One region of the Paenibacillus provencensis genome, then DNA from elsewhere that is predicted to be linked to it. Evidence: riboswitches for the same ligand, from Rfam matches in the RefSeq annotation. Region 1 holds a riboswitch; the other holds the start of a gene.
The links. A riboswitch is a leader RNA that binds a small molecule or an ion and turns the genes downstream of it on or off. The one in region 1 is predicted to bind FMN.
Positions count from the first base shown of each region.

Region 2: another riboswitch for FMN. It lies ahead of ribD (bifunctional diaminohydroxyphosphoribosylaminopyrimidine deaminase/5-amino-6-(5-phosphoribosylamino)uracil reductase RibD); the one in region 1 lies ahead of ACFQ3J_RS03665 (DMT family transporter).

Region 1 is NZ_JBHTKX010000001.1:744,979-749,931, forward strand. It holds gene ACFQ3J_RS03660 (amidase) at 1-1,150, opposite strand, end outside; gene ACFQ3J_RS03665 (DMT family transporter) at 1,370-2,329, opposite strand; FMN riboswitch at 2,476-2,634, opposite strand; gene ACFQ3J_RS03670 (amino acid permease) at 2,927-4,312, shown strand; gene ACFQ3J_RS03675 (YCF48-related protein) at 4,485-4,953, shown strand, end outside.
Region 2 is NZ_JBHTKX010000001.1:490,868-495,820, reverse strand. It holds gene ribH (6,7-dimethyl-8-ribityllumazine synthase) at 1-78, opposite strand, end outside; gene ACFQ3J_RS02455 (bifunctional 3,4-dihydroxy-2-butanone-4-phosphate synthase/GTP cyclohydrolase II) at 103-1,347, opposite strand; gene ribE (riboflavin synthase) at 1,380-2,051, opposite strand; gene ribD (bifunctional diaminohydroxyphosphoribosylaminopyrimidine deaminase/5-amino-6-(5-phosphoribosylamino)uracil reductase RibD) at 2,074-3,174, opposite strand; FMN riboswitch at 3,417-3,562, opposite strand; gene ACFQ3J_RS02440 (peptidylprolyl isomerase) at 3,801-4,235, opposite strand; gene lysA (diaminopimelate decarboxylase) at 4,484-4,953, opposite strand, start outside.

The DNA of each region.
Region 1 (4,953 bases):
TAATATAGAAGTCATATCGATCAAAAATGGCGGCCATTTGTGCTGCAGCAACGTCCCACTCTGCAAGACTATGTACAAATTCAGCTGCTGATAATTTTCTTCCTGCCTCGAGGAGCACCCAGCCTTCGATCTCAATGTCTTCAGCAGTAATGGCTCTTCCAAGCCCGCGCTCCATCTTCAGTACCATGGCTGCCATCTCACCGCTGTTCATCATGTAATAATTCTCCATGAGATGAACGCCGTTTACCGGACTTTGTTTTTCTTCAACGATATGTCCTTCGGATTCCAGGTATTTGACGACCTTGAGCACTGCCTCCTTGGCATCCTCACTGACAGGCGTGCCTACTGGAGAATCCATCGTATAGGCAATTCGGTATTTCCGTTCAATCGTTAAGTACATGTCTTCCAAGTATCTTCCCGGGTAAAGCGGTACCTGGAAGGCAGCTTCGTTCTGAAGCACCTGCAGTACATCGAGGAGTGCCGCACTGTCCCGCACCGTTCTTGATAAGGCAAAATCAATGGAAGCACCCTGCCACTGCCGACCAACTCCCGGTCCGACGGGAGTCCGTCCACGTGTCGGCTTTAATCCGAACAGCCCGCTGAAGGAAGCGGGGATACGAATCGAACCGCCGCCATCACTTGCTCCGGCGACAGGTATCATACCGGAGGCAACGGCTGAAGCCGATCCTCCACTGGAGCCGCCGGGAGAGTGGTCTGTATTCCAAGGGTTTCTTGAAGGGCCGTGCAGTCTAGGCTCGGTAATATTCTTGAGACCAAATTCCGGGGTGTTCGTGTGTCCAATCGGAATAAACCCGGCTCTCCGAAGCTTGGCTACGTAATGAGAATCGTAGAGTGGCTTGTGTTCAGCAAATAATTTGGAACCGGATGTAAGAGGCTCGCCGGCGATCGCTTGTGAAATGTCTTTTAACAAGATGGGAACACCTGCAAAAGGCTGGGCCAGTGTATTTACCTCGCGCGCTTCTTGCAGTGCAGCTTCGTAGCGAGTACGGACCACGGCATTAAGCTTAGGATTCAACTGATTGATTTTTTCAATGGCAGCAGATACAAGCTCTACTGGAGAGATTTGTTTATCTCTGATCAGCTGTGCGAGTCCTACTGCGTCATAAGATGTATAAGGAAAAGAAGTCATAGGCTTATTGATCATCCTTTCTAATCGTTCTCTCTATCATAACGCATAATTCCATCTGATAGGAGGGAAAGTGAAAACCTGCAAATATAAAAAAATCGCCGTCCAAATGGACAGCGACACATTAATATGACTCTAATTATATAGTCAAGCTTTAACCTCTTGCCGACTCGTTATATCCTCATCTGTGAAACTTCCACCTAAAATTGATTCCATCGGTTCTCATGTCGTGTGTGAGACCAGCTGCTCGCTACTCTGTTGCTGCTGACGCGCGAATATAAACAAAGATGTCCAAATAAGCACGAAACCAATGAGCTGAGCAGGAGTGACCAACTGTCCAAAAGCGATCCAGTTCACGAGCACACCCATCATCGGGAAGCTGAGCTCGGCAAGGGTAGCCATCGATGCTTTGGTAGAAGACAATCCTTTATAGTACAATAGCAGACTCAGCAGCCCGGGCAGCAAAGCTTGTGCCAGCAAGTTAACTCCGATACTCGTTAGTGCAGCTCCTGCCTGGGGAAGATTCATCGCTGCTCCTTCTAACCAGGTCATGACGAGGAGCAACGGCAGCGCGAGTACATATCGAAGAGAGGTCACCGTCTTGTACTGCGCCTGGCCGAGAAGCAAGCGTCCCATCACCGTAGATCCACCCCATAATGCTGCAGCGAGTAGAGATAGAAGGCTTCCTACCTTAATCCATTCATTATTCGATCCAAAAGGGACTGTAAATCCGAAGGTAAGCAAATACGTTCCCAGGATTGCGATGGTAAAGAAGAAGCCGAATCGTTTGGGCAGCGTCTCCTTAAGAATCAGCTTTGCGAGCAGTATGGCAAAGATCGGCTGCATTTTTTGCAGCAGCACAACCGCATTTAGATCACCGCTCGACAAGGCCATCGTAAAAATAATGGTAGCTAGTGCAGAACCGCCCCAGGATATGACAAGCAGCGCGAATAAATGCTTCAAACGCAGGCTTTTTAATTCAGATCGGTTTATCCATAGAATCGGTACAGCAACGAGACAGACAAGGAGGTGCTCAATCAGCACCACTTGCGTCGAGGTCATGTAGTCCAATAGATGAATACGGAACAGGGGTCCAATACCCCATAGTGCTGCTCCGAGTGCGACGAGCCAGAAGCCGGTTGAGCCCGCCGCAGGTGATGCTTTTTTGTTCGTGTGTTCCATAATCCAAACTCCTTCGTAAGTGAGAATTTGAATATGGTATCTTCAGATTGTCAAAAAACCCCCGTGATTGTGCACATATAACTATGCACTTTCAACAGGGGTGATCAAATAAACATGCGTCTCAATTATAACAACAGCATGTAATCAGTGATCTTCTCTCATCCGGACTATAACCGTCGGCCTTGGAATTACACCAAGTCAGTCGCGTGCTCAAGGAATGCTGAGCACGCGAGTCGCGGGCTTCGTTCTTCATTTGCATGAACGTCACCGCCGATTGGGATTTTCACCCTACCCCGAAGATCCAATATTCATTTGTTAAGATAGTATAAAATAGTAAGCAGATAATTAGTTGTAACCTACTCAGACATAATAATATAGTAAGCGCTATCGTAGCAATACTTTTTTTCGCAGGTAATACCAACCAACTTTTTTCTTGTTTCCGGGTAAAATTCTAGCTAGGGGCAATCTGTTAGCAAGGCATGAGCCAAATGATTCTAATTCGATGATTAAAGTTGACAACCCATACTAACTTTCACATAATAATTGTTTGTGCTCAATTGCACTAAAGCGTTGCAACATTCATCTAGGAGTGAGTTTATGGATTTATTTCGCAAGAAGCATTTTGACCTGAACAAGGGAACAGGCCTCAAGAAGACGCTTGGGGCGCTGGATCTCATATCGCTTGGGGTCGGTGCAATTATTGGTACCGGTATTTTTGTAATTACCGGACAAGCAGCTGCAGAACATGCTGGACCCGCACTAATGATATCCTTCGTTATTGCGGCCATCGTCTGTATTCTGGCAGCGTTGTGTTATTCTGAACTGGCTTCCACGGTTACAGTATCCGGAAGTGCCTATGCTTACAGCTATGCTGCATTCGGCGAAGTGATCGGATGGTTAATGGGCTGGACACTGGTATTAGAGTATGGTGTTGCTGCCGCATCGGTGGCAAGCGGTTGGTCTGCGTATGTACAAGGGCTGCTGGAAGGCTTCGGTATACATCTTCCTACCGCTATATCTGGTGCTTTTAATTTGTCGCAGGGACAAATCATAGATTTGCCGGCCGTTCTCATCATATTGGCTATTTGTTTATTACTCACCCAGGGAGCGAGAGAAACGGCAAGATTTAATGCAATGATGGTCATCGTCAAAATTGCAGTCATCATCATTTTCATTCTGGTCGGTGCATTTTATGTTAAGCCCGACAATTGGACTCCATACATGCCATTTGGTTTTACAGGGGTGATGAGCGGAGCGGCAGTTGTGTTTTTTGCCTATATTGGATTCGATGCGGTGGCCACAGCAGCAGAAGAAGTCAAAAACCCGCAGCGTAATCTCCCCATTGGCATCATTGGATCTCTTATTGTATGTATGATTATGTATTCACTTGTCGCCGTTGTCCTGACGGGGATGGTACCTTTTACGAATCTTGGGGTTGCAGATCCTGTAGCTTTTGCACTCCGCTTTGTAGGACAAGACTTTGTGGCAGGGCTTATTTCGGTTGGAGCGATCGTCGGAATTACAACGGTGCTGCTCGTTCTTTTGTTTAGTCAGACCAGGCTCTTGTTCGCGATTTCCCGGGATGGACTGCTGCCCAAGTTCTTATCCAAAGTAGATGAGAAAAGACACACCCCTGTCCGCAGTACATGGATGGTTGGTATCATTATTGCACTGCTGTGTGGATTGCTGCCGCTGGAGCAGCTTGCCAGCTTGACAATTATTGGAACACTGTTCGCTTTTGCCGTCGTATCATTAGGTGTTATTGGTCTGCGCAAGTCCAGGCCAGATCTTAAACGAGGATTTTCTGTGCCATGGGTGCCGTTTCTTCCTTTGCTGAGTGCAGCATTCTGTGTGCTGCTGATGCTTCAGCTGGACGGCTCAACTTGGGGTGGATTTGCCGTGTGGATTCTCATCGGTCTATGTATTTATTTCTTCTATGGATACCGTCACAGTGAGCTTGGAGACAAGCAAACCAGGAAGTAGTAACTTGAATAGGAAAATAAACATTCGCCCTTCTGGTTAATATCAGAAGGGCGAATGTTGTTACAGAATAAACAGGAACAGGTAACAGTTTTGACTCTCCTTCAAAACAAAGTATGCTATAATGTCTAACTTAGAGGACAGCCCTTAACAAGGCACAAAGAGGTGGAATAGCATGCGAGAAACGACAAAGCGGGCTCTAGCATGTATACTCATGCTCACTCTGGCGCTTACGGCTTGTACATCTTCGGAACCCGAGGAGGCTCAGCCTGTAGTTGTAAAGGAAGAGCAGCTGGAGGATGGCCAGACGATTACGCTTATTGAACCGAGCAATTATGAAGTAGCTGAAGTGAACAAGTATCAAATTCAGACACGATTAACGGACTTTCAATTAATCCATGGTTATGGCGGTCTAGCTTGGGGAGTAACGAGAAGCGAACTGCGTTTATACTATACCCGTGACAATGGGGAGACGTGGACTAACATTTCTCCATCATCTAATGTAAAATTTGCGACAAATCCGGTTTATGGAGAAGATATATTTTTCCTTGACGGCATGAATGGCTGGATTGTGCGTTCCGGGACTGACGGAACCGACAATGTGGTACTACGCACGAGTGACGGCGGTGAGAGCTGGATGATAT
Region 2 (4,953 bases), 250 kb from region 1:
AAATTCATTGAAACGTCCAACCACAACACCATATCTTAATCCTTCAGAAACTAAATTACCTTCAAAATAGTTAGCCATTATTATTCATCTGCCCTTCTTAACTTAAGATTTGATTTCCTGCTCGTTCTGCTCAATATCATCAAATTTCAGCATATGCCCCAGCTTGGACTGCTTGGTATGCAAATAGGATGAATTATCTTTATTTTCTGTAATTTGAATCGGTATTCTTGACACGACTTCCAGACCATATCCCTCTAGCCCTTTAATTTTTCGCGGATTGTTGGTCAGCAGGTTAATCTTGCGAATTCCCAAGTCTTTGAGAATTTGTGCGCCGATTCCGTAATCGCGAAGATCAGCAGGGAATCCCAGCTTCAGATTCGCATCCACCGTATCAAGTCCCTGCTCCTGCAGCTTATAGGCCTTGAGTTTATTAATCAGCCCGATACCCCGGCCTTCCTGACGCATATATAGCAGCACGCCGCTGCCATTCTCATGTATCTGACGCAGGGCAGCTTCGAACTGCGGACCGCAGTCACAGCGGTGAGAATGGAATACATCTCCGGTCAAACATTCGGAATGAACACGCACGAGAACCGGCTCTTCCGTATTAAGCGTGCCTTTGACAAGAGCCACATGCTCTTTGTGATCCACTTCATTCGTATAAGCTATCGCTTGAAACTCGCCAAAATCAGTCGGCATTCTCACCGAAACCTCACGAGTAACCAGATTCTCCTTGGCGTTGCGATACGCAATCATGTCCTTGATGCTGATAAGTTTCAGATCATGCTGCTTTGCAATTTCCTTCAGATCGGGCAGTCTGGCCATCGATCCGTCTTCCTTTATAATCTCACAGATCACACCTGCAGGATAAGATCCACTCATTCTGGCAAGATCTACAGCAGCCTCCGTATGTCCTGCGCGCCGAAGCACTCCGCCTTTCTTGGCGATCAGTGGAAACATATGGCCGGGCTTTCTGAAATCCGCTCCGGAAGCTTCCGAGTCGATCAGTGCTTTGACCGTAATTGAACGTTCATGTGCTGAAATTCCAGTCGTGGTTAATTTATGATCGACGGACACGGTGAAGGCTGTACCATGAAAATCCGTATTTTGGTGAACCATGGGTTTAAGGTCAAGCTCTTCTGCCCGTTCTTGCGTAATCGGCACACATACGAGTCCTCTGCCCTCTGTAATCATAAAATTGATGACTTCCGGAGTAGCTTTATCCGCCAGAGCCACGAAATCACCTTCATTCTCACGGTCTTCATCATCAACGACGATGACCACTTTGCCTTGCTGCAGATCCTGAAGTGCTGCTTCTACTGTATGAAAAATGGATTCCTCGTCCATGTCATCACCCTCCTTGTTACTGCTCATTTATATCAATTAAATCCGTGTGAGCTTAGAAATTCAAAGCTTAATTTCGACTGTTCACCTGTTCCGTCCGCTGGTGAGGCACCTTGTCCATACTGCAGCAAATGATTCACGTACTTGCCAAGAATATCGCACTCGAGATTGACAATATCCCCTGTATTGCGATGAGCAAGCACCGTCTCACCTAATGTATGCGGTATGATGGATACGGTAAATGAGGAAGCCGTCGTATCGACAACAGTCAAACTAATTCCTTCAATCGTGATGGAGCCTTTCGGAATAATAAACCGGAATACATCACTGTTAACCGGTGAAATTTCGAATACGACCGCATTCTGGTCTCGGGATATCGCAGTAATCTTGCCTGTTCCATCCACATGGCCCTGTACAATATGTCCTCCAAAACGGCCACTCGCTGACATTGCCCGCTCGAGATTAACAGGACTGCCGCTCCCCAAATGACGAAGGGTCGTATGACGAAAAGTTTCGGGCATCACATCAGCCAGGAAGCCGCCGGATTCTATGGATGTTGCAGTCAAGCATACTCCGTTGACAGCAACACTGTCTCCAATCTTAAGATCATCCATGATTCGCTTTGCGCTGATTCCAAGGACCATTGCTTCCCCTTTACGGCCAACGCTGCGAATTCTTCCCACTTCTTCAATCAGCCCAGTAAACATGGCATTCACTCCTTAATCAGCCTTACGGCCACACAGGTAAACCTGTCACACAAATATTATCTCCAATGGTCTCGACTTCAAGTTTATTTAATTGAATTGCATCATTCATTCGGTCCACGCCTTCAAATCGGAAGCTGCCTGGTGTCTCGTATCCCCCAACGATCTTAGGTGCAATAAACATCAGCAGCCGGTCGATCAGTCTGGCCTCCAGCATTGCGCCGTTCAAAGTGCCGCCGCCTTCAAGCAATATAGAGCCAATCTCCATTTCACCTAACAAGCTCATAGCTCTTAATAGATCGACCCTCGGTCCCGGACCACACCGGATTACTTCTACACCATAACTTGCCAGCACCGCCTCACGTTCAGCCGCTGCTTCATCAGTCGTCAGGATCAAAGTCATGGCATTTCCATCACGAACCAGCTTGGTATCTATAGGGATTCTCAGTCTCGAATCCACAACGATCCGAATCGGACTAATCCCATCTATAGATAACCGGGTTGTTAACTCGGGATTGTCAGCAATGACGGTCTCCACCCCGACCATAATTCCTTGGTGACGATGTCTGAGCATATGAATATGTTCTCTCGCTTGCTCGTTAGAAATCCATTTGCTGTCTCCACTCTTGGTTGCGATCTTTCCGTCTAATGTTGAAGCCGTCTTGAGCGTTACAAAGGGTAGACCCGTCGTAATATATTTGATGAATTTCTCGTTGAGCCGTCTAGCCCGGTCTCTCAGTACACCGACTTTGACTTCGATTCCGTGTCTGCGAAGCATATCAAATCCCTTGCCTGCTACCTGTGGATTAGGGTCTTCGCATGCGACAACCACTCTTTTGACCTTCTCACTGATTAGCCTTTCGCTGCATGGAGGTGTCTTGCCATAGTGACTGCAGGGCTCAAGCGTGACATAAACGGTGCTTCCTTCCGCCTCACTGCCAGCCATGTTCAAGGCATGAACCTCGGCATGCCCTGTACCCCTTTTCAGATGAGCTCCAAGACCAACCATTCGTCCACCCTTCACGACGACACAGCCGACAACTGGATTGATACCCGTTTGCCCCTGCGCTCTTTCTGCCATATCCAGAGCAAGCGACATGTAAAATTCATCATTCATCATTTCCATCATGCTTACCTCTTTTCAGCAAAGACATTGAATAAGAAACATTTCATTAAAAAAGCCCTTAACCGGTCGAAATGCCGGACAAGGGGCTTGAGAGTTTAATAGAAAGTGCAGCAGAACACTACCGTTACCTCAGGTTTGAACCGTTAAAGGTAAGGCAAATAACCATGTGCATCATCATCACTGACACACAGGCAGAAGTTCCGCTGGGTACGCCAACAAATAGAGTCATCTGTTATGTACCTATTCTCCTTCTCTCATCCAGACTATACTGTCGGTTCTGGAGTTGCACCAGATCCACCGATAGCTTCCAGCTAACGGGTCACGGACTAAGACTTGAGTTCAAGTCATCACCGCCGGTAGGGAATTTCGCCCTGCCCCGAAGGATTACAGCATATGAAACGAAGTAATAGAAAAATAGTAGCATTCCCATTATGAAAAATCAACAGCTGAGCTTAACACCCGCTGTCGTGCAGGCGCTTTTTTATTAGAATTTATTCTTCCTCCTGAACCGAATTCAGCTGCACGACCCAAGGCTCGAGATCCATCGGCTATGTAATAGAACATCCCACATATAAAATATGCGGGATGCCGTAATTTGCTATTGCAACAATTCTAGCAGCCTAAACTTAAGCGTCAAATACGGATACACTCTTCATTTTGTCGCCTTGCTTCACGCCATCAATGTATTCCATACCTTTGACAACTTTACCAAACACGGTATGAACTCCATCCAAATGCGGCTGCGGCTCATATACGATGAAGAACTGGCTTCCGCCTGTATTTTTGCCGGCATGTGCCATAGAGAGTACGCCTTTTTCATGCTTCGTTGTGTTTGTTGCCGTTTCACAATCGATGGAGTAACCAGGGCCGCCTGTACCATTGCCTACTGGGCATCCGCCTTGTGCTACGAAGCCTGGAATTACACGGTGAAAGCTAAGACCGTTGTAAAAACCGCTGTTAGCCAATTTCTCAAAGTTTGCTACTGTATTTGGTGCTTCTTCTGGCAGGAATTCGATTTCTACGGTTCCGCCATTTTCAAGTTCAATAATTCCTTTTTTCATATGCGTCACTTCCTTTTAACTATTTTCTAAGGCAGACCAATGGTATGTACATAAGCCTTGTCCTTAATTCATGCATCACTATCTGATTGTATCTACTTTGACTTCAATTTGCAATTATTCGTAGGCTTCTGAGCAGGAACCATGTCAGCCCGATGTAAAAAACACTCCCCCAAGCCGTTGATCTAGACACAGCAGCTTGCAGAGAGTGAATAAAAATGTTAGCTGATTCAATGAGTTATAAAATGGATTCAGCTGTTAATTGTTTGTTTGCTGATTCTCGCCGGAATGATATCGTTACGCACGATATCTTCATGACTTTCGCGGCGAACAACGAGATCACTTTCACCGTTCTGAACGAAGACAACGGCTGGACGACGTATCCGGTTGTAATTGCTAGACATGGAATAGTTATAAGCACCTGTGCAGGATACTGCCAGCAGATCACCTGTTTCCACCTGAGGAAGCTCTAAATCCCAAATCAGCATATCTCCGCTCTCACATGCCTTCCCTGCAATAGAGACGGTCTCTTCTGTTGCTTCATTCGCGCGGTTAGCCAGTATCGCTTCGTATTTGGAATCGTAGAGAGCTGGACGCGGGTTATCTGTCATGCCTCCATCCACCGATACATACTTGCGTACACCAGGGATGTTCTTAATTGCTCCAACCGTATACAACGTTGTACCGGCTTCGCCTACCATGCTGCGGCCCGGCTCAACCC